One region of the Bacillus sp. T-10(2022) genome, then DNA from elsewhere that is predicted to be linked to it. Evidence: riboswitches for the same ligand, from Rfam matches in the RefSeq annotation. Region 1 holds a riboswitch; each other region holds the start of a gene.
The links. A riboswitch is a leader RNA that binds a small molecule or an ion and turns the genes downstream of it on or off. The one in region 1 is predicted to bind thiamine pyrophosphate.
Positions count from the first base shown of each region.

Region 2: another riboswitch for thiamine pyrophosphate. It lies ahead of tenA (thiaminase II); the one in region 1 lies ahead of thiC (phosphomethylpyrimidine synthase ThiC).
Region 3: another riboswitch for thiamine pyrophosphate. It lies ahead of tenA (thiaminase II); the one in region 1 lies ahead of thiC (phosphomethylpyrimidine synthase ThiC).
Region 4: another riboswitch for thiamine pyrophosphate. It lies ahead of OSJ91_RS20445 (ABC transporter substrate-binding protein); the one in region 1 lies ahead of thiC (phosphomethylpyrimidine synthase ThiC).

Region 1 covers NZ_CP113518.1:4,789,867-4,795,957, reverse strand. The annotation lists gene OSJ91_RS23605 (histidine phosphatase family protein) at 1-118, shown strand, start outside; gene OSJ91_RS23600 (HAD family hydrolase) at 254-1,042, shown strand; TPP riboswitch at 1,159-1,273, shown strand; gene thiC (phosphomethylpyrimidine synthase ThiC) at 1,409-3,187, shown strand; gene OSJ91_RS23590 (DUF3231 family protein) at 3,479-3,988, opposite strand; gene OSJ91_RS23585 (hypothetical protein) at 4,092-4,235, opposite strand; gene OSJ91_RS23580 (spore coat protein) at 4,414-5,046, shown strand; gene OSJ91_RS23575 (carboxymuconolactone decarboxylase family protein) at 5,094-5,459, opposite strand; gene OSJ91_RS23570 (cytochrome c oxidase assembly protein) at 5,572-6,091, opposite strand, start outside.
Region 2 covers NZ_CP113518.1:2,539,585-2,545,675, reverse strand. The annotation lists gene OSJ91_RS12415 (ABC transporter ATP-binding protein) at 1-781, opposite strand, end outside; gene OSJ91_RS12410 (ECF transporter S component) at 794-1,378, opposite strand; gene tenA (thiaminase II) at 1,393-2,076, opposite strand; TPP riboswitch at 2,212-2,341, opposite strand; gene OSJ91_RS12400 (MFS transporter) at 2,864-4,225, opposite strand; gene OSJ91_RS12395 (2-keto-4-pentenoate hydratase) at 4,251-5,024, opposite strand; gene dmpG (4-hydroxy-2-oxovalerate aldolase) at 5,021-6,040, opposite strand; gene OSJ91_RS12385 (acetaldehyde dehydrogenase (acetylating)) at 6,075-6,091, opposite strand, start outside.
Region 3 covers NZ_CP113518.1:1,592,953-1,599,043, forward strand. The annotation lists gene OSJ91_RS07805 (MFS transporter) at 1-150, shown strand, start outside; gene thiE (thiamine phosphate synthase) at 190-822, opposite strand; gene thiM (hydroxyethylthiazole kinase) at 803-1,618, opposite strand; gene thiD (bifunctional hydroxymethylpyrimidine kinase/phosphomethylpyrimidine kinase) at 1,615-2,421, opposite strand; gene thiW (energy coupling factor transporter S component ThiW) at 2,390-2,911, opposite strand; gene tenA (thiaminase II) at 2,927-3,616, opposite strand; TPP riboswitch at 3,706-3,810, opposite strand; SAM riboswitch class I at 3,968-4,072, shown strand; gene OSJ91_RS07835 (Fur-regulated basic protein FbpA) at 4,247-4,435, shown strand; gene OSJ91_RS07840 (aspartyl-phosphate phosphatase Spo0E family protein) at 4,687-4,881, shown strand; gene OSJ91_RS07845 (GNAT family N-acetyltransferase) at 4,950-5,456, opposite strand; gene OSJ91_RS07850 (GDSL-type esterase/lipase family protein) at 5,676-6,091, shown strand, end outside.
Region 4 covers NZ_CP113518.1:4,181,741-4,187,831, forward strand. The annotation lists gene OSJ91_RS20440 (thiamine-binding protein) at 1-274, opposite strand, end outside; gene OSJ91_RS20445 (ABC transporter substrate-binding protein) at 286-1,281, opposite strand; TPP riboswitch at 1,416-1,525, opposite strand; gene OSJ91_RS20450 (protein-glutamine gamma-glutamyltransferase) at 1,840-2,667, shown strand; gene rarD (EamA family transporter RarD) at 2,730-3,659, opposite strand; gene OSJ91_RS20460 (amidohydrolase) at 3,739-5,343, opposite strand; gene mbcS (acyl-CoA synthetase MbcS) at 5,494-6,091, opposite strand, start outside.

The sequences.
Region 1 (6,091 bases):
GATCGTGAGTCATGCCGCCCTCATGGTATATATGAGGAAAGAGCTGATCCGACGGGGGTTCACCGGTCCGAAATTCAAGATTGCCAGTAATGGAAAGCTGTATGTATTTGAAAGATGATAAGTGGATAAGGGTTTCCCACTAGAAAAGGTAAGTCATTTTCCGAATAGTTATTCTTTTTTTATTGGTTGTGGTTTATTATTGTAATAGTGTAATTTTTACGAATTCAATAATAGGGAAAGAGGGGTGGACATTTTGCTGAAGGCAGTTTTTTTTGATTTAGATGATACATTACTATGGGATCAGAAAAGTGTAAAAGAGGCTTTTGTGGCCACATGTGAAGTGGCCAAGGAGAAATATGATCTGAATGTCGACGAGTTTGAAGAAGCTGTGCGAAAGGAAGCGCGTGAGCTTTACTCTTCTTACGATACATATGCATTCACACAAATGATCGGAATCAACCCATTTGAGGGGCTATGGGGAAATTTCCAGGATGATCATGATGAATTCAGGAAGATGGCCGGGATTGCTCCGGCTTATCGGAAAGAAGCGTGGACGAGAGGGTTATTGGCATTAGGGATCGATGACCCGGAATTTGGGCTTGAACTGGCAGAACGTTTCCCTGCCGAGAGACGCAAAAAGCCATTTATCTATGAAGAAACATTCCGTGTTCTGGATGAATTAAAAGGGAAGTATAAATTACTATTGCTTACGAACGGATCTCCTGAGCTGCAAAATACCAAACTTGAAATTACGCCTGAACTGGTTCCTTATTTCGACCAAATCGTGATATCAGGCGCATTTGGAAGAGGTAAACCGGATGCCTCCATTTTTGAGCATGCTTTGGAAATCATGGAGCTTGATAAAGATGAAGTATTGATGGTCGGCGATAATTTAATGACGGATATCCTTGGAGCATCACGGGTAGGCATAAAGTCGGTTTGGATAAATCGCCATGATAAGGAACGGAATGAAGTGATTCCAACCTATGAAATCAAGCATTTAGAGGAGCTCTACCCTATCCTTGAGGGCCTGGGGAATTAATTGACGGCTCTCCTTCAAATAACAAATTTTTGAGAGTTGTAATGAAAATATTAGGTCTTTCAAATTATTTACAGAATGAAAAGGGTGAGATATAGTTATCCTGTAATCAATTAAATTATTCAGACTAGGGGTGTCCAATATAAGTTGGGCTGAGAGAGAAGCGCTTAAGCTTCTTAACCCTCAGGACCTGATCTGGTTCATACCAGCGTGGGGAAGTTAGAATCTACTAAACAATGACATTTCAATTGGTCATTTCTGTAGCCATACTAACGTTAGCCAGGTCTTAAATATGAGATCTGGCTTTTTCGTGCGAAATGGATTGGATTTTGTCCTTTTTAAATGAACTTAAAAAGGAGAAATGAAATCATGATGAGTAATTCAGTAAATGACATGAACGTTTCAATTATGTCCAGTTTTGCCGGGAGTAAAAAAGTGTACGTTGAGGGATCTAGACCCGATATTAGGGTACCCATGCGTGAAATTAAGCTAAGTCCGACTACAGGGTCATTCGGCGAAGAGGAGAATCCGCCTTTACGAGTATATGACACAAGCGGTTTTTATACGGATTCAGAATATCCCATTGATATTCATAAAGGTCTTGCCCCGATTAGACGCAGCTGGGTTCTGGAAAGGGAAGATGTTGAAGAGTATGAAGGGCGTGAAATAAAGCCCGAAGATAACGGGTATAAAAAAGAGTCACGAACCAAAGCAGAAGTTTTTCCGGGATTGAAAAGAAAACCATTGCGTGCAGCGAATGGGCAAAACGTAACCCAGCTCCATTATGCCCGAAAAGGTATCATAACTCCGGAAATGGAGTTCATCTCGATCAGGGAAAATGTAGCCCCTGAGTTTGTAAGAGAAGAGGTAGCTAGCGGGAGGGCGATCATACCGGCAAATATTAACCATCCTGAAAGTGAGCCCATGATTATCGGACGTAATTTTCATGTGAAAATAAATGCGAATATTGGAAATTCCGCTGTTAGTTCATCGATCGAAGCTGAAGTGGAGAAAATGACTTGGGCTACACGTTGGGGTGCAGACAACATAATGGATCTTTCCACCGGAAAGAATATTCACACGACCCGGGAATGGATTATCAGGAATTCACCTGTGCCAGTTGGGACGGTTCCGATATATCAAGCATTGGAAAAAGTGAATGGAGTCGCGGAAGATTTAAATTGGGAAGTTTTCCGGGATACATTAATCGAGCAGGCTGAGCAAGGTGTCGATTACTTCACCATACACGCCGGTGTGCTTTTGCGATACATTCCCATGACAGCAAAGCGAGTTACGGGAATCGTTTCCCGGGGGGGCTCCATCATGGCACAATGGTGCTTGGCCCATCACCAAGAAAGTTTTCTCTATACTCACTTTGAAGAGATTTGTGAAATCATGAAGGCGTATGATGTCTCTTTCTCATTAGGTGACGGCCTCCGTCCTGGCTCCATTGCAGATGCAAACGATGAGGCTCAATTTGCTGAATTGGAAACACTTGGGGAACTGACGAAGATTGCTTGGAAGCACGATGTTCAAGTCATGGTGGAGGGACCCGGTCACGTACCGATGCATTTGATTAAAGAAAATATGGATAAGCAGCTGGAAGTCTGTCAAGAAGCTCCATTCTATACCCTGGGACCATTGACAACGGATATAGCTCCTGGATACGATCATATCACTTCTGCGATTGGTGCTGCCATGATTGGATGGTTTGGAACGGCCATGCTTTGTTATGTGACACCGAAAGAGCATTTGGGACTTCCGAATAAAGAGGATGTTCGTGTAGGGGTCATTACTTATAAAATTGCAGCCCACGCAGCTGATCTTGCAAAAGGCCATCCCCAGGCACGGAAACGGGATGATGCCCTTTCGAAGGCTAGATTCGAATTTCGTTGGAGAGATCAATTCAATCTTTCCCTCGATCCTGAAAGGGCAGTTGAATATCACGATGAAACACTTCCGGCAGAGGGTGCCAAAACAGCCCATTTCTGTTCAATGTGCGGACCCAAATTCTGCAGTATGAGGATTTCTCAGGACATCCGTGATTTGGCGAAGGAAAAGGGTCTGGGTTTTGAGTCGGTAATCGATGAAGGTCTTAAAGAAAAAGCGAATGAATTTAGGAAAACGGACGGGGAAATCTATCTATGATTCCGACGAGAGGGAGAATTCGATGAATCGGGTAATCCAAATAAAAGTTGAAATGAAACAGTTGGAAACTCAATTGGAACAGCTGAAAAGGGAGCTGAACATTTTTCGCGAGAATTGTAATCATGAATTTGTAAAAACTGATTATAGTCAACAATGCACAAAGTGCCACTTAATCGAAAGTCTGCAATGGTAGTGATTCCTTAATCGTCCTTTCATTATCGGAATTAATCCCTTAATCATGTTGGGCATCCAATCACGATGTCAACATGATTAGGGGATATTTCATTATATTTACATACTTGTTTTATTAATATGAAGAGGAGGAGGGACAAGCCAGCCTTTTTCCTTATTCAATCTTAGGAAGTCAGCACCCAATGCAGCTTTATTCGTATGGAATTGTGCGAACATCTGTGCAATATCTTCTCGGATGCATTGACCCATGATTTGGCTGCAAGCAACTAATCCTGCATTAATATCGATTGATACTGAAGCAGAGATTTCAGGATCTTGAAGACGTGCCCCGACTGGAATATCCTCCAAATTAGCTTTAGGTCTTTCAGGTGGTGACGGAGGCAGTCCTACGTTATTTTCTTTTAATAATGATTCAAGTTGGTCATGTTCCTGTTTCCCTTGATTGATCACTTCAACAAGTAATTTATGCAGGTCCTTGTCGCCAGTATGATTAAGCATAGTTTGATGACAGGCAATCAGCCCTTTTGTAGTTGTAAGAAATGCCCATGTTCCGAATACCTCTCCGTAATGCATAGGCTCTTCTTTCGGATTTCCGCTTAAAATTCCCATAACCATCCTCCTTGAAATTCACTATTTAACGCATTTAAGTTACCCTGAATTCTTCCAAGTATGCATCAAAGATGTTTGGGAAATGTTAGAGGGCTTTTAATGTTTAACCTTTTATTCCTTGTAGCCATTCTTGATAACATTCATCACAGAGCATTTCATTTCTATCCGTGTCAGTAACTTGAAACGTTACGACATGGATTTTTTTTTCTTCCGTGTCATCACTACAATAGAAGCATTGATGTGTCATTGGAAATCCTCCCAAACATATAAAGTGTTTATAGTTTAAAACGCCACGTTTTTTTTATACAGAAAACATGATGCAGCAGCTGATTGGTCTTCTTGGAAGAGTTTAGATTGAATAATCCAGTTGGGGTTCAACATACTAAACTTGTTCGCATCATTGATAAAACGAGGAGGGAAATACAATGCAAAACCAATATCAACAAGGTCAAGTACACCAGAACATGCAAACGGGTGCCATTCCCCCACAAATGAATCACGGTGGTCACGAAGTATTCGATGTACATGAAGTGTTGTCGGGAACAATTGGTACTTTAAATACGTATACTCTTTTGCGTCAGCATATCCAGGATCAGGAATTACTAGATATTCTGGATCGTCAATATCAGTTCATCCAAGATGAATATAATATTTCACTGGAGTGCTTCCAATCGGGCCAGGATCCTTCTAAACGGACTCAGAGCTACAAAATGAATCAAGGTAACGATTTTATATATGGATTGACACCAACTCAGCCAAAGAAACCTTTGCAATCCGTATCGGAAATTACGGATGAATGTATTTCAGGCATGATGCTTGGAGCTGTTAAGTCTGCAGCATCCATGAAAGCGATGGCAGCGCTTGAAATAACGAATCCGGTTGTTCGCCGCGTATTTGCAGATTCCGTTCCGAACTGCATTGAAATGGCATATGAGATTTCGATATATCAAAACAAACATCATTACTATCAAGTTCCGCAGCTTGCACAGCAGGATATGCAGCAAATGTTGAATTCATATGCACCCGCACAAGGAAATAACAACAACATGAGTCATTAAAAGCAACAGAAAGAAGGGATAGGACTATTTGTCCTATCCCTTCTTTCTTACTGTTTCATCTGATTTATATCTTGGATGCATTCCTGGACGAGGGTTACAGCCTGACTCATGGCAGCTCCTCCGCCGAATGCTGCGGTCACACCAATGGCTTCAAGAATTTCCTGTTCGGAACAGCCTTGATCAAGACATCCTTTTGTATGGTAGATAATACAGTATTCATCTTGTGAATATAAGCTTATTCCTAATGCGATAAGCTGTTTTTCTTTTTGGGATAATTGACCTTCTTTAAAGCACTCTTCCGTAAACGAATTGAATTTCTCTGCGAGAACAGGCATTTTTTGCGTAAAGGCACCGATTCCAGCTTTATAATCACGAAGAGCATTTTCAGTAGAATTGTTAGCTTCAAATTCCATTTTCCATTCAGCTCCATCCTAAATTTTTTTCATCAAAAATTAGTATGAGCTAAATGTTGGACGATTAAACAGAAACATGGGAGTTTAACTAAGTAATATGTAACCGTCCTTCCTACAAGGCAAGTGACCCCTTGGGCCAGGTGGCTTTGAACCATTGATAGCAAAGGATGCAAATAAGCGCAACGTCAATGGCATCACCCGCATAGTACATTAACATTCCTCCATTTTCCGCTTGTTCCTTTGTGACTCCGCTTGGAGGATGGGCAAAAATATACTTAGAAAGGATATCATGGCCGGCCAGTGAAATTGTAAATACGACAGCACGAAACATGAAGCTGAACCTGTGGGGCGTCGGGTCCATATAAATCATAGATGCAGTGAATAGATAACCCGCAATGAACACGTGAAAATGCACTAATGCATGTAGAAGGGCATTATGATGCATCAACCCATATAACTCAGTCGTATAAAGTATCCAAAGCCCCCCAATATTAAGCGCAGAGGCAGTGATTGGATTGCTTATAATGCGCAGCGGCCAACTTTTCAACACCTTTGAAAGGCGTCTTGCTGATTGTACATCAAGTGTTCGCAGTGCAAGAGTAATAGGTGCAGCAAACACGAGCAGGATGGGT
Region 2 (6,091 bases), 2.3 Mb from region 1:
CATCCATAAGAGGTGAATCATCTGTAAATGGGTGTTCCCGAACCGGTGCATACTTCTGTATATATTCATCCCAAACACCTGGGAACCAAATTCCATGCTCTTTCATTTCATTTTTATATAGTGAAAGAATGGTGTCTCTTGGACCATCAGCTATGATTTGACCGTCATCGTTAAAAAGCACGATTCGTTCAATGAATTCTAAAACATGGTCAATTTTATGCTCGACGATAATAACCGTTTTGTCTCGTCCGACTTCCTTCAACAATTCCCAGATTTCTTTCGTTCCTTCCGGATCAAGCATGGCGGTTGGTTCATCTAAAAATATCACGTCTGGTTCAAGGGCCAATACTGAAGCGATTGCCAGACGCTGTTTCATCCCGCCTGATAATGTTCCAATACTTGTATGGCCCAGGTTCAATCCTACTTTACGGAAATGATTTTGAATCTTCTCTTTCATTTCTTCTTTAGGGACGGAAAGATTCTCAAGGACGAAGGCAATTTCCTCATCGGCAAATGGCATGCAAAACTGACTATCAGGGTCTTGAAAAACATATCCCCATGAAGAAGGGCATTTCAATTTCTCCGTTTTCATCGGTACTTCGATAGAATTTGGAATCAATCCGCTTAACACTTGTAAAAGAGTCGACTTACCACATCCTGATGGTCCCAACAATAGCACTTTTTCTCCTTGATCAAACGATAGTGATAGGTCCTTGAATATTAAAGATTCATCACCGGGAAATTTCATTCTTAACTTTTCAACAAAAACGATTGGTTCCATGGCCCTCAACCTCTACTTTTGATCCAGTTCTGCATAATCTTTATTTGAAACCGGACGCACAAGATTAGTTACACCTGTTGCTTCCAGGACTTTAACTAGATAATAAGCAGTCACACCTGCAAAGAATATGGAACCCAAAAACCTCGCTATCATGAATAACGATAGATTCCAAGTAGAAAGCGCACCTATTTCCCCGTATGCAAAATCCATGATAACTGATGCCAGGCAGGAAGCTATCGCAGCTAAAACGGCCACCGGCATATTGAATTTTTTATATTTGAACGCCATGAACACCAGTTCCGCGAACAAACCTTGTACCACCCCATATAACAGCACGGTCAGCCCCCATGGTGAACCAAGAAAGAATTCCCCGGAAGCTGCTGCTATCTCCGCCAAAAGTGCCACACCCGGTTTCCGTAAAATTAAAAAGGCGACGGGGCCAGCTATAAACCACATTCCATAAATAAGTTGATCCAAATGTAACCCGAATGGTTTAACGGAATAATAGATCGAACCCCAAAGGATATAAACGATTCCAAATGCTACCGCAATTACGATCGTGACCAATATGTCCGTTAATTTCAATCCTTTTTTCATTGTTTCATTCCCCTTTATACTTCTAGTGTTTCCTTATGCACAGGCCATGTCTCTAAACGATAAGCCATTTCCCAAAATGAGTATTCATATTGGCTGCTGAGGATAAAATGCTCTTTCATTCTTTCCTTATCTTCGTCTGTCACTTTTTCAGCAATCTCATCAAGCCTCGCAATTTGCTCTTCCACCAAAGTGCGGAACCACTCCCCTCCGTAAGCCGCTATCCATTCTTGATAAATCGGCTCTTCCGGCATGCACCCTTGCAGTCTTTCACCTATTTCATAATACAGCCAGTAACATGGCAAGATAGCTGCAATAACATCCCCTAAATGTCCCGAATATGCCGCACGATACATATGGGAGGTATAAGCATAAGCAGTCGGGGCAGGTTTGAAATTATCCCGTTCTTCTTTTGTGATGCCTAATCTCTCAGAAAAATTCTCATGAAGCTTCAACTCCGCTTCATATGTTCCTTGTGCATGGCCCGCAAGCCTGCTTGTTGTATGTAAATCCGTAGCTTTGACTGCCCCTAAAGCTTGAACTCTAGCAAAATGAGATAAATAATAGGAATCTTGCATGACATAAAAACGGAAACACTCCAATGGCAATGTGCCATCTCCTATTCCTGCAACAAACGGGTGATTAAAACTAGCTTCCCAAATATGATCAGCTTCCTGACGAATTTCCTCTGAAAACTTCATGTCCATTACCTCCAAATTATATTTTTCAAGAAATGTTACGGAAAAAAACCTTTTATCACCCCTTTTTTTGCAAACAAAAAACCACTTTCTTAAACGTAAAGAAAGTGGTTGTACTTGAAATAATACAGAAACGTATTGTTCCAGACCCCACTTCCCTACGCTGGTATAAACCAGATCAGGTTCTAAGGGTCTTAAAGTCATACTTTAATCTCAGCTTCTGCGGTAAAAATCAACTTTCACCTATAAAGCACCCCTAGTGGTACAAATTGTATATTAAATTTCATTTGCCTTTATATTAACACGATAAATCCAATTGTCAAACGTATTACGGAAAGTTTTCAACTTAATGATTTAGGGTTACTAACCTTTCAATCTTGCATAACCCCCATTTACCCAGCAGTTTAACGGCACTTTAATCAATGGGTTTCATTACGTAATTTACTCGTGAGTTTGGCCCGTTTACTCGTGAGTTTGGCCGTTTAACTCGTGAATTTAACTGTTTTACTCGTGAGTTTGGACGTTTTACTCGTGAAATTGATGTTTACATGGGATTTCTGCTGCTTTACTAATGAGCTTAGCTGCTTTAATCGTGAGTTTGGCCGTTTTACTCGTGAATTTGGCTGTTTTACTCGTGAGTTTGGCCTGTTTACTCGTGAATTTAGCTGGTTTACTCGTGAATTCTCAAACTTTACTCGTGAAATCTTTTATTCTCTAAAAATAGCCTATATGGCAGGGAACAGTTGCATGACTGTCCGCTGACATATAGGCCATCTACTAAAGAACAATATTATACATCCGATGTAGCTTTTAGTTTTATATTTTCCTCAAGCTGTAGTTTATCATAGCTGCCATACCTCTCTTTCACAACGAGTAACGCCAAGGCAGCCATTATGCTAGGAACCGTGAAGGCCATGAATGCATTTTGTGGTGAATAGTTAGCAGCGAGCAGTAATCCTATTAATGTTGGGGCAACAATCGCTCCAATTCTACCAAAAGCCAACGCCCAACCTATCCCGGTGGACCTTATCTCCCGCGGATAATACTCGGATATATACGTATTGGCCAAATTCATCGTGCCGACTGTACAGGCCCCTCCAAAAGCGATCAGAATATATAATGCTGCTGCATTTGAGGTCAAACCCAATATGACAAAACAGACCGTACCCATGGCACAGAGGGATAAAAGTACTCTTCTATGGCCTATTTTCCCAACTAAATACCCTCCAATTATCGATCCGCCAATTTGTCCTATTCCCGATATAAGATTGAAAGATAAACTGGATGAAAGGCCGTATCCGGACTGCTGCATGATTTTGGGTAACCATGTATTGAGTCCGTATACCATAAGTAAACAATTAAAGGCAGCTACCCAAAACGCAAATGTGCTAAGAGAGCGCTTATTTTCAAAGAGTTTCTTGACTGGAAAGCCCTTTGCCCTTTCTTGGACTTTGGCAAACTCATAATCGTCCGACTCTTTATAGTCGCCGTCTGGATCAATGCGATTCAGAATTCCAGCAAGCTTTTCTCCTTGTTTTCGAATAACATAATAGGAAAGCGATTCAGGAAATTGCTTCATGAAGAATGGCAGTGCCAGCAAGGGAAGCGCCCCTATCCAATACAAAACCCTCCAACTCATTTGTTCCATCACATACATTCCAATTAAAGAAGCGAGTATGCTTCCGATAGAATAACCGCAGTACATAGCGGTTACAATGAGAACCTTATTCTTTTTGGGTGAGTATTCCGCCATTAGGGAGATGACGTTTGGCATTAATCCTCCCATTCCCAAGGCCGCTATAAATCGCATAACCGAGAAAAAGGCAGGATCCGGGGCAAAACTTGAAAGTAATGTAAAAACACTGAATAGACATATACAGATGGCAAGCACTTTTTTTCTCCCTATTTTATCCGCAAGAGGTGCAAAAATGAGTGCTCCCACCATCATACCGAACAATGAGTAACTTGCAATTCCGCCAGCTTCGACTGGCGTCAAGTTCCATTCCTCCATCATCAAAGGCAAACCTACTCCGTACATGGCTATATCAAATCCATCAAAGGTAATTGCGAACAAACACCACATGAAGACCATTATATGAAAACGGCCAAATCTACTATTACCTACCACTTCCGAAGCATTGACCTCACGCAATATATTCCCTCCTCTTTGCCATATTTCACGCTATAACATGTAATGTCAGTTGCCCTAGTTCACCGTAATCTGCTATTATTTCATCGCTTGCCTGTATCGATACGGCATCTGTAATTCCGCCTACTAAAACAATCATTCCAGCCTGGATGGAAAGTCCTTCCCGGTTAATCATTTTTACAAGCTCCACAATCGAATGAATCGGGTGATCGAGCACAGCTTCACCGCGACCCCTCTTTTGCATATCACCATTTTGATAAAGCGTAACTTCTGCTTGAGCCCAGTCCGTGTGATACGGTGAATAAGCTTGATTGCTAAGCAGGATTTTGGCTGAGGATGCGTTATCCGCTACTACATCGGTAAGTGTAAAAGAAAAGTTTTTATAACGGCTGTCAATAACTTCAAGAGCAAGAAATACACATTCTACAGCCGGCCAGACATCTTTCGCCGCTATATTTGCACCTTTCAGTTCGTCCTTGAACAAAAAAGCAAATTCAGGTTCCACTCTCGGATGAATGAGTTCCCCAACTTTTAATACTGGTTTAGTTAGTTCCATGTCAGATGTCAACCTGCCATAGATTGCTTCCTCTACCCCTACTTGCTGTTGTTTGGCTTTGCTCGTCAAGCCCATCTTCCATCCGATCAATCTGTTATCACCAGTAAGTGTCTCATTAATGCTCAACTTCTGAATTTCATACGCTTGATTTACTGTTAGTTCAGGATTGTATAATGTAAGCTTATCCATTTCACGACCATTTTTTTGCGATTCGGCTACCCGTTTTGCCAGTTGATCTAGTTTCATCTTAAAGTCCCTTCTTTCTGAAATGCCATTTGCTCAGCTACTTCAATTATGGTATCTTCCTGACCACCAACCACTTTTTGTCGACCAAGCTCCATCAAAATATCCCGGGCGTCAACTCCATACTTTTTCGCCGCTTTATTTGCATGCAATAAAAAGCTGGAGTACACGCCACTATAACCCATGATTAAACTAGAGTCCGTTATTTCCTGGGGCTTGGGCATGATTGTATTTCCAACTTCCTCCGAAAGATCAAGCATTTTATATAAGTCAATTTCGGTACGGATACCCATCCTATCCAGAACGGCAACAAGCACTTCCGTCTGGGTATTACCAGCACCTGCACCAAGACAGCGGATGCTGCCATCGATTCTATTCGCCCCTTCTTCAATTGCCATAAGTGAATTTGCCATAGCGAGCGATAAGTTATTGTGAGCATGAAAACCAATATCAATTTTAAGCTTTGATCGTAGTAAACGGATCCGCGCCTTCACATCTTGGGGCAAAAAAGAACCGGCCGAATCAACAACATACACAGCATCCGCTCCATAGGATTCCATTAAAACGGCTTGCTCAAGTAGTTTTTCCGGTGATGCCATGTGAGACATCATTAAAAACCCGATTGCTTCCATACCGAGATGTTTCGCTGCTTCCAGATGTTGCTTTGAGACGTCCGCTTCCGTTACATGGGTTGCAATCCGCGCCATTTTCGCCCCAACGTGAGCGGCTTCTCTTAATTGGTCGATTGTCCCTATACCAGGGATTAAAAGTACTGAAATAACCGATTGGCCAGCAGCTTCAACAGCGGCTTTCACCAATTCAATATCATTCACTTTTGAAAAACCATATTGTAAAGATGATCCGCCCAGTCCATCTCCATGCGACACTTCAATATAAGGGACACCTGCAGCACTAAGTTTCCCAGTCATGTTCTTTACTTGATCGATGGTGAATTGATGTGCCACTACATGGCTCCCATCCCGCAATGCAACTTCAGTCACCAATACATCTTTACGCAAATGAACCCCACCTTTACAGTTCCGATTATCTTTTTCAAACATAGTGTTCGA
Region 3 (6,091 bases), 2.4 Mb from region 1:
GGCGGTGTCCTGGGACCGTTGCTTGTAGGGTATTTAGTTGCGGCAGGCACCCCGATTTCATCGATTTTCACCATTTTTACAATTGCTATTTTAGTGGGGGCAGTTGCCGTAGCTTTTGGGAAGGAAACAAAGAATACCGTTTTGACATAAACAAAAGGATGGGGACTGTAATCAGTCCCCATCCTTTTGTTATTTAAAGTTTTTTATGATTTTTAAAAGGGATTCGGAGGCAGTCTTTGGACTTTCTGCATTCATGATGGCCGATACGACTGCGGTACCGGACAGCCCGCTAGCAGAAAGGGCGGAAATGTTATCGGCCGTGATACCCCCGATGGCTACGGCGGGAATTGATACGCTGCGGCAAATTTCCTCCAGATCCCCAATTGCCATTAAGGTTGCATCTTGTTTGGTCTTTGTTGGGAAAACGGAACCGACTCCGATATAATCTGCTCCATTTCGTTCGGCTTCTATAGCCTCTTCAAGAGTGGAGACAGATACACCGACAATCATATCTTCAGGAACCATTTTTTTGACGACAGGCAATGGAAGGTCATCTTGCCCAATATGAATTCCATCCGCTGCAACAGCAAGTGCTATATCCACCCGGTCATTGATGATAAGGGGAATGGACAGCTCGTTCAATAACTGTTTTAATGCAGAAGCTTTATTATAAAAGGAGAGGGAGGAATTGTTTTTCTCTCTAAGCTGTACGATCGAGACACCTCCTGAAACAGATTCTGCAATGATTTTGGTCAATTCTTCTATTCCTATGGACTCTTCCGTAACTAAATACAGGCTTAAATCAATTTGGGACTTCTTCATTCATTTTCACCTCATGCATCCAGATTTCCTTATCCATTCTTGATATTGCATCGATTAATCGCACACGAAACGTTCCTGTCCCTTCATCCTTTTGAAGGTTTTTGGCAGCTAGTTCCCCTGAAATGCTCATGGTTGAGATACCGGCAATCGCCGCAGAATAGAAATCATCGGTGACTCCGGAAAAAGTGCCGATAAGAGCAGTGGACATACAACCGGTACCTGTAACATTAGTTAATAGGAGGTTCCCGTTATCGATGATGGACGTACGTTTTCCATCGCTGACAGCATCCTTCGCTCCGCTGACCACGACGATGCAATTCAATTTATTTGCCGCTCGAGCAGCCAGCTCTGCATTGCTGACCGCAAGCTCCTCCGAATCCACCCCGCGAGTAACGGTATCCCCACCCATCAATGAAAGGATCTCACTTGCATTGCCGCGAATGATTTGGAAAGTAACCTTACTTAGGAGCTCTTTCACTTGCTCTGTTCGATAGGCGGTTGCACCAACTCCCACCGGGTCCAAAATGACCGGGATATCCAGGTCATTTGCCGTCTTGCCGGCAATCTCCATTGCTTCCAAGGCTTTATCATCGATCGTACCTAAATTCAGGACCAATGCATCCGCTAATTTGACCATATCCGCCACTTCTCTTGGGCTCGATGTCATCACTGGTGAACCACCGATGGCAAGGGTGGCATTTGCACAGTCGTTGACCGTAACAAAGTTGGTGATTTGGTGAACGAGTGGTTTTCTTTCCCTTACCTTCACGAATAAATCGGCTGCGGAAACCTTCATATTAAGTCACTCCGTTCTTTTTTTGAATATGAATGAAAATGATGGACAGGTCCATGACCTTTACCGATTGAAAAGCTATTGCGTATCGCTTCAGAAATATAAGTCTTGGCCTGTTCTATCGACTCTTGCAATGGCAGTCCATTTGCCAGGTTTGATGTAATGGCGGATGATAGGGTACAGCCCGTACCATGAGTGTTTTTTGTATGTATGCGCTCTCCCTTGATCCAGTGGAAGTCAGTCCCATCATAAAAAAGATCATTTGGATTTCCCGCTGCATGGCCCCCTTTAAGTAAAATGGCTTTGGGACCCATTTCTTGTATCGAAATGCATGCCCTGTAGAAATCTTGTTTCGTCCGAATCGACAAGCCAGTAAGTACTTCCGCTTCCGGTACATTTGGTGTTACAAGTGTTGCAAGCGGAAGCAAATCCATTTTTAAGGCGGAGACAGCCTTTTCGTCGAGCAAATGGTGGCCGCTTTTGGAAATCATGACAGGGTCAAGGATAACGATGGCAGGCATGAAGGTTTTAAGGGACGCAGCGACTGTTTCCACGATTTCTTTTGATCCAAGCATGCCTATTTTTACTGCATCGACAGGAATATCTTCAAAGATAGCTGCAATTTGGTCCGATATGATAGCTGTTTCAATTGGCTGTACTGAACGGACTTCCATTGTATTTTGTGCGGTTACGGCTGTTATGGCAGACATTCCAAAGACCCCATGTGCAGAAAATGTTTTTAAATCCGCTTGTATTCCAGCACCGCCCCCTGAATCAGAACCGGCGATGGTTAATGCTGTTTTCATAAAAAAACCCCTTCATATAATTATTTTTTAGAAGTATTTTAAGTAATATGAAAGCTAAAATCGCACCTGCGAATGAACTGAGCATAAAAGCCGGTAAAAAACCAAAAAGAGCCGCTTTTTCTCCTAATAGGAGGATGGCAAGTGGATAACAGGCCAGGGAACCGAGAATGCCGGTCCCGATTACTTCACCTAAACAAGCGAATTTTAAGCTTTGTGTTTTTCGATAAAGGATGGCAGCCAAAAGTGCACCGATCATGCTGCCGGGAAAGGCGAATATTGAACCGGTACCAGACATGTTTCTAATGATGGAAACTAAGAAAGCTTGTGTCACAGCATAAGCAGGCCCCAATAGAACGGCCGTGAGGACATTTGCCAGATGCTGAATAGGAAAGACCTTTGCAAATCCTGCAGGGATGAAAATAAATGAACTGGTCAGCGTCGTTATAGCCGTGATCATGGCAGTCAACGTCAGTTTCTTGATGGGATTCATCATCATGTCTGCGACCTACAGCGGCCAATCCTGCTCATTTTGAACCATATCCCAGAATAAATATTCATATCGGGAAGTAACCAAAAAGTGCTTTTCTAATCTAAGAAGTTCCTTTTCTGGCATGCCTTCCGTCAATTCTTCCAACAATGCGATCAGCCACTTGTGTGCTTCCCCGAATTCAGGTGATGAATAGGACCTTATCCAATCTGCGTAGCGATTGTTTTCCAATGCTGCTCCATTTTGTTCTTTTAGTAGCAAACCGATTTCATAATAATCCCAAGCGCAGGGCAGGAGACAGGCGATCAAGTCTGCCAAAGTCCCATGCTGAGCTGCATTTAGCATGTAACCTGTATAGGCTAGAGTGGTGGGAGTAGGTTCTGTTTCTTCCAATTCCTTGGCACTGATCCCGAATTCGGAAGCATATTGCCGATGGATATCCATTTCCACTTGAAGGGTTTCATTTAAAATGCTCGCAAACTTTGCCATGGTTTCGATGTTATGAGCTTTGATGACACCTAAAGCAAAGAGCTTGGAATAATCCATGAGATAGATATAGTCCTGCTTCAGGTAATAGGCAAATTTCTTTTCAGGAAGCGTGCCGTTTCCAATTGCCTGGACAAAGGGATGTGAATGGTTCCTTTTCCAAATCTCTTTTGCCCGTGCATGAAGTCTATCACTGAATGTTTCTGTTTTAATATTCTCCATTGTTCATCCTCCTTTAGAATGGTTCCCGTTGATAATGAAAAACCCCGTTCCTGAATACGGAACGGGGTAGATGGATATAGTCTGTAAATGGACGATATCATCCACTTCCCTCCGCCGGTATGAGCCGGTTCAGGTTCAAAGGGTCCGGAACTATTTCCATCTCAGTCTTAAAAAAGACTCCCCTAGTGGTGTGAATTGTATGTAATTACTGACATCATATCAGAAAGACAAGAAAATGCAACCCGTATTTGAAGAGAGAGCACATTATGTCCAGGAAAAAAGGGAGAACCAGGTAATTGACTTTTGATGATTATTAGGATAGAATCATTTCTACATCATTTATATATCGAATTCTTATCCAGAGAGGTGGAGGGACTTGGCCCAAAGAAACCTCGGCAGCGGACCCGTTTTGGGAACTGTGCTAAATCCAACAAGCATATGCTTGGAAGATAAGAAGAGCCGTACGGACACTGTCAGCCTCTTCTTGAATTAGAAGGGGCTTTTATTTTTGGAAATAACGTTTAGTGACATAATAGAAAAGGTATATATAATTTGGTGAAAATCAAACAAGTTGATAAAGTTAGCTAACTAGAAGCAGGCTCTAGGATGACTAGGAAAGGAGCCATTTACATGGCAGAATTATTTAAGAGGATTGAACAGAGGAAGGCAAAGCTCATTGAAGAGCTATTGGCCAATGGAGTATACAAAACCTCTGATGAAAGGCACCTTTATGATGCCCCATTAAAAGTGCTCGAAGATGAATATAGGATTGTTATAAATAGACCTAATAACGAGTCACCTTCTGAATGGATGACATAGTAAGCGATGGACTATATTTTGGGTTCTTGGATAAGGGATATGATGTAAGCATTCACAGTCTACACTAGTGGATGCTTTTTTGGGTTTAATAGAAAATGACATAAAATATACATAATTAAGAATGAAGTAGGTGTTTTGTCACATTTGACCTATAAAATAACACATTTTATTTCTGGAAAATAGTTGATTTTGACTAGTAGTTTCATTATGATGAAAGTGTAAAAAATTGAATAAATGGGAGGTGTCATATAATGCCTTGCCGTAAGGTAACTATAGAAAGAATTGAAGAAAAGAGACAGGAAATGTTCAAATTAGCAGCAAGTTACGGCTTAACAAGTCTGCTAACTGTTCAAGCAAGTCAAGAATTGGATACGCTATTAAATGCGTTAGCAAGTAAAAGAGAGTCTGAATATTTTTCCCTCCAAAAAGCATATCGTTATTTTTAAATTAGCCAATTCGACCTGTATTAATTTGAAAAAGCTACTGCTCAAGGCAATAGCTCTAAAGAATTATATTAAATATCAACACGTTTACCGAGAATGATTAAATCCCGCTCAATGCCATCCAGCTCGGCAACTTGAGGTAAATGTGCCCATTCTTCAAACCCGAATTTGGAAAAAAGCTTAAGGCTCGGTATATTGTGGGCGAAAATGAAACCCAATATAGTCTTAATACCTAATTTTGGACTCAATTCAATTGCCTTTTGAATCGAAATTTGTCCGATTCCTTTTCCCCGGAAATAATCATCAATATAAATGCTGATTTCGGCAGTGAAATTATATGCCGGTCGGCCATAGAAGGATTGAAAGCTCATCCATCCAGCAGTTTTCCCTTCTATAGTAATGATATATAGCGGTCTACTTTCTGAATGATGTTCCTCAAACCATTTAACCCTCGATTGAACGGATACAGGCTCCGTATCCGCCGTGACCATTCTTGAAGCAATTGTCGAATTATATATTTCAACAATTCTGGGTAGATCAGATAGTTCTGCCTCTCTAAACTCTATGTGCTCTTCCATGATTTAAACTCCTAACTATCATTTATTCAATCTCCAGAATGAAGGGTAATCCCGTTTTTTGTTTAAGGGACGGTAAATGACACTCAATCCATTGAAAGTTTTTTATTATCATACACTCTTTACTCTTTATCTGACAATTCCTTTTTTATGTTACGTCTGCAGGTTTTTGGGGTATGTAAAGGATTAAATACTTCTAGTAAAAAGACAGAGGAGAACCAAATGAAAAAATTGTCAGTTTTTTTGATTATAGTACTGGTTATATGTTTTGCTGCATTTGAATTTCAGGCCTCGGAGTCGGAAGATGTGCAAAGGGTGATGGCTTTTGGAGATTCGTTAACCTATGGAAAAGGGGATAAGGACGGGGAAGGATATATAGAAGGCCTGGAGGATGAATTGAATAACCCGGAATCGGAACAAAAAGTGAGTTTTTGGAATTACGGTATAAAAGGCCAGGAAACGGATGGGGTGATGAAACAGCTTGATGATTACCGCATTAAAACGAAACTTGATGAAGCCGATACTTTCATCGTTTATATCGGAACGAATGACTTGATCAATAGTAACGGCGGGGACTTGGAGAAAATCAGTGATCGTAAAATCAATGAGGGTAAACGGGAGTATATCAGCCATCTGAA
Region 4 (6,091 bases), 610 kb from region 1:
ATTTCTCCGTTAACGTATCCATCGTAATCCCGCTTGGCTGATATAATATTTTCACTTGCGAAATGACATTCGGCGATCCTATTTCAATCATTCTTACATTCATTTTTTCTATCACGGCAAAAAGTTCGGAAAGCTCGCCCTCCATTGTCGTTTCAAGCGGGTGAACCTCATACTTGACACCTGATTCTTCAATGATCTTGATTGCTTCATCGACCATAGGGATGACATTTTTCCCTTTAGGGATAATTTGTATACTAATTAATGAATTGGCCATTGTATTTCCTCCTATTTTGGTAAAAATTCATTGGTAAATGCCTTTTCAGGATCGAAATCACCTTCAAGAAGCTTGTTTTCAGTCATCCAATCACTGTAATTCTTCCAGATTTCCAGTTTTTGTTCACCCCAACGCGGAGCATCATCCTGATACTTGGCTGCAAGCCACTCCTGGCTTTTCTTAACTAGTTTTGCATCAAGATCCGGCGCAGACTTAATTAACATGTCTGCTGCATCAGCAGGATTCTTAATCGCAAACTGGTACCCTTTCGATGCTGCATGAACGAATGCTTTAACAGTTTCGGGATCTTCTTTTATCATCTTTTCATTTGTAGTCAAAACAGGCGTATAGTAATCAAGCTTATCTGAGTATTCGGTTAAGTAAACCATATTAAGCTTTTCATTTCGCAACTCAGCCTCAATGCCTGTCCATCCATAATAAATCCAGGCAAAATCTATATCCCTTTTAACCGAAGTGAAAAAATCCATGTCTCCTGTATTGACTATATCCACTTCATTTACATCCGCATTTTCTTTTTTCATTAGTGAATCAATAATGGCCTTTTCAACCGGAGACCCCCAGCCACCATACGTTTTCCCTTCAAAATCCTTGGGAGTTTTAATGTTCTTTGCCTCAGGGGAAGCGAATCCAGAGGTATTATGCTGGATGACGGCAGCAACCGAAACAATCGGCACGCCCTGCACGCGGGCCTGCGTTATGCCCTCCTGGTAGCTCACGCCAAATTCAGATTTTCCTGAAGCGACAAGCTTATCCGCTCCAGCTTCACCTGGCATGATAATTTCCACATCAAGACCTTGGTCTTTAAAATAACCTTTTTCCTTGGCTACATACAATCCTGTATGGTTTGTATTCGGTGTCCAATCGAGCACGACCGATACCTTTTTTAATTCTTCATTTTTAGATGCTTCTTCTTTTTCATTAGTTCCGCCTGCACCGCATCCAGCCAAAAGGAACAACGAAGTTAACAGTGGTAAGAATTTATTCAAGTCATTATCCTCCTACACATCTTATAAGATCCATATGCCGGAACCATAATGGGGCTCCAGGTTCTATTCAAATACTGGATAAAAAAGCAAAAAACGCCCGAAGATGAATTCGGACGTTAACATACAAAACAGAAAATCAGTAATAATATGTTCCCTCCGCTGGCATCATCCAGATCAGGTTCAAAGAGTCAGCATCTAAAGGATGCAATCTCAGCCAGCAGTACTGGCCCCCCTACATTTCTCGCACATATGAACTTTTCTCTCTCATTATATCAATTCATAGGGAAAAAGGAATACTAATTTGCTTCTTCTCACTAATTGGAAAGGTATTCCTGGCACTTTAGGATTTCTTGCAAAACATCTTTTGGAACGAAAATCATTGAAAGCAAAATAATTCTGCCTCTTTCCTTTCTAATCATTCTTGGCTGCAACGGTGGCGGACACTTATCAAATAGTCATTTCTTTGCAAGCATTCATATAATGAGCATTACCTGTAGACATTTTTGTTTACCGGTTTTATTAAACCCTTAATTTCATAAGCAAAAGGTGGATATGATCATGATAAAGATTAATCACAAATGGTTAGATGTCAGTCAAATCCAACCAGGTACAGCATCTGCCAAATCACTTGAAACTCTTCAATGCTTGGCGGAAGATTCTAACGTTTTTGAATACCGGAACTTTGGGGATTTTAATTTCGAGATACAGCTGAGGAACCGAGTCATAGAGGCAGCTATTGCGTTGGATAAAAGTGGTCCGGAATTTTCCACACTTGAGGAATCTCAATCCAATCAAAAATATTGGCACCTTTCAAAGGATGGCACCTTTACCCTTCAGCCAGGGATTCTCCCTCATGCTGCGCTTGTTGACATTTTCATGAATGGAAGGCTTTATGCCTTCGAATGCGGGACAGCAATAGTCGTCACTTTTTTAAAGGCGATTTTGGATTTAATCGGCCCCAGGAATTTCGACTATCTTTTTTCAGACCTATTTTTATATGACTTTCGCCCTCCAAGGAATATGGCTCTTATCATTCACCAAGGACGGGATTATTTACCAGGGGATTGCGTTTACTTCATAAACCCTGATCATGACGAGACAACTCCTGAATGGCAAGGTGAAAATGCCATATTATTAGGGAGAAACCTCTTTTATGGCCACGGGATCGGGATTACCACTGCACAGGGAATCATCAATGAATTAAATAGCAATAGAAAGCCGTACGCCACCATATCAGCATTCTTGACAACACATATCATTTTCCTGGATAGTTCCTTCTATAGACAATTTCAACTAAATATCCCCCGAGCAAAGCCCGATCACTGTCCTGTCAGCCTTTCCAATTGTATTGTTTCTGAAATAGGTTCGAAGATATACCTTTCATGACCTTTTTGTTTTATATGCATAAAAAAATGCTTGGGGAGAGATCTCCCAAGCATTTTTTCTTTTCACGCACCAATATTCCCTTTGCCTTTGAACCTGCGGGCACTTGCCTGACCCCATTTCGTTATGGATAGTGTATAAACAGCCAAGGCTGACCATATGAACAAAAAGGCTAAAAGATGTGCTTTCGTGAAACTTTCATGATAGACGAATACCCCGATCAATAAAGATAAGGTCGGAGCGATATACTGAAAAATGCCAAGCATCGATAACGGGATCTTCTCCGCCCCTTTTGCAAAATATAAAAGAGGCAATGCCGTGGCAATCCCGCCGCCCACCAACAGCAAGCTTGTGCTTCCATCTGTAAAGAACTGCATTTCTGATCGGTTCATTAAGTAGATCAGGTAACCAAGGGCCAGAGGCGTTACCATCATCGTTTCGAGCGTCAGCCCGATCGCCGATTCGGCCTTGATCATTTTTTTTGCCAGACCGTATAATCCAAAGGTCATGGCCAAAACAAGAGAGATCCACGGGATCGTGCCGAAATGAATGCCAAGGATCAAGACTCCGATTCCTGCAAGCAGGAATGAAATGATTTGGGCCCCGCTCAATTTTTCTTTTAGGACTATCACGCCCAATAGTACACTGACTAGCGGATTGATATAATATCCAAGGCTCGTGTCGAGGATCCGTCCTGAGTTAACGGCCCAGATGAACACTCCCCAATTAGCTGTAACAAGCAGTGACGCCGTTAGTAATGCCGTAAAGAGTTTCGGATTTCCCATTATGTTTTTGACATAATCAAGAAACGCTTGCCATTTTTTCATGAACATCAATAAAACCAGCATGAACACGAAAGACCATAATACCCTCTGAGCTAAAATTTCTATTGCACCGACTCCCTGAAGGAACTTCCAGTAAATCGGCACAACTCCCCACATCATGTAAGAAAGGGCTGCATAAATCGCCCCTTCTTTTTGTTCATCCACTTTCATAACAAGCCTTCTTTCCATTTACATCCTTTATCTAACTCCAACTAACAATTTTGTATTTCCATTTCTTTTTTTGCAACTGTTAATTTTTATCATACATGATTTTGTCATCGATGACCGTCATGACCGCCTCGGCTTTCAGGAGATCATCCGGTGCAACAGCAAAGACATCCAGATTAAACACGGTAAAATCAGCATCGTACCCTTTATTGATCATACCACGGCGTTTTTCCTGGCCGATTGCTGCAGCACTCCCTTTGGTATACAGTGCGAAAGCCTCGTATACGGAAAGCCTTTCAGACAAACCATACACGGTACGGTCCTCACTGTTGATTTTCATCCTTGTGACAGCTGCATGAATGCCCAAAATCGGATTTAATGGTTCAATGGGTGCATCCGACCCTCCCGCACAAATGATGCCCAAATTCAAATAGGTTTTCCAGGCATAGGAGGATTCCAATAGATCGGCTGGTACCTTTTCTTCCACCCACGGAAAATCGGACGGGACGAAACCCGGTTGGATATCAAAAATTACCGGCAGCTTTGCCGCCCGCTGCAAAAGCTCCGGCCGCACAATCTGCGCATGGATGAGCCGGTCCCTCTGTCCCTTTTCCGGGGGGAGGGCTTCAATAGCATTCAAGACGTATTCAAAAGCAAGATCGCCAATCGCATGGACAGCAATCGGCATTCCGGCAGCCCTTGCTTTTTTCACCCATTCCTGAAGCTCGTTTTCAGTGAATATCGCGACTCCATTCGTATTCTTTTGATCTACATAAGGTTCGCTCAACAGGGCTGTGCGTCCGCCTAAGGAGCCGTCGGTAAAGATCTTCATGCTGTCGAATTTGATATATCGCGTACCTTTCTGATAGCCGCCGCCTGCTGCCAGCATTTCTTCAAACGCTTCGTGATGGACGAGCAAGTTGGCGCGAAAGGCCATTTCCCGGTCCTCGATTACCGATTTAAACGCCTGATATGTCGGCATGAAGCCATTGTAGTAATGGAGGTCCTCAGTATGTCCGCCAGTCAAACCTAGCTTATATGCGTCTTCTATGGCCTCTGTGAGCGCGTTTTCGATATACTCTTGATCAATGCCGGGAAGACTGTCTAAAATAAGGTTCTGCGCCTGACTTTCTTTAAATAAACCATTTAAACGTCCGTCAGGATAACGGCAGATCACCCCGCCTGAAGAAGGTTCTTTAATATCTTCTTTAATATCCGCTTCCAAAAGGGCACGGGAGTTGACGACCAGGGCATGCCGGCAGATCCTTTTCAATACAATGGGATGATCTGCCGAAATCGCGTCAAGTTCATCCCGTAATATCAATTCAGGTCTCGGCCATTCATTTTCATTCCACCCTTCGGCAACGATCCACTTTCCAACCGGGGTCTTTGAGCACTTTTCCTTCAAGGATTTCATGATGGACTCCCTGCTATCCATCAAAGAGAGGTCTAAACGAAGCAGCCTTTCTCCATGCCCGACCAAATGGAGGTGACTATCCACTAACCCCGGCAGCATCGTTTGTCCTTTTAAGTCGATTTCCCTGGAAATATTGCCGGCATATTCATTTTTCAAATGGTCCAGGCTGCCGGTATCAACAATTACCCCCTTTTCAGTGAAGACTGCCTCCACTTGATCATTTTCTTTAACCATCGTATAAATCGACCCATTGAACCATAACGTTCCCATTCCGGCTTTACACTCCTTATTAAATGATTGTTACTGTGCAGATATGCAGTAAGTGTACCATCTCATATCATGAATTCCCATATTTATGCTTTTTAATCAATCCCCTATGTAATAAAAAAAACGCCAGCCATGGGGGCTGACGGTTTTCGATCAATTGTTAAGAAGTGCTTCTTCCCTTTTCCGTAAATCCACCCGTTTGATTTTACCTGATGTCGTTTTGGGCAGCTCTTCTAAAAATTCGATTTTCCTTGGATATTTATATGGAGCAGTCAATTCTTTCACGTGCGATTGAAGCGTCTTGATCAAGTCCTGGCTGTTCGGATCGATATCATCCATCAAGACGACATACGCCTTGACCACATTTCCCCTTATTTCATCAGGACTTGCTATAACGGCACACTCTTTAACATATGGATGCTTAACGAGTGCATCTTCCACTTCAAACGGTCCGATCGTATATCCCGAGCTGATGATGATATCATCAGAACGACCCTCAAACCAGAAATAACCATCCTCATCCTTTTTCGCTTGATCACCAGTGATATAATAGTCCCCGCGGAATTGCTGTGATGTCCGCTCCGGATCTTTAAAATATTCTTTAAAGAGAGCAGGTGTATCGACATGTACGGCAATATCACCCACTACGCCAGGAGAACAGGGCTTACCGGAATCATCAACGATTTCCACATGGTTGCCCGGAGTCGGTTTGCCCATGGAGCCCAATTTAATTCCCATGCCTTTCGTTACA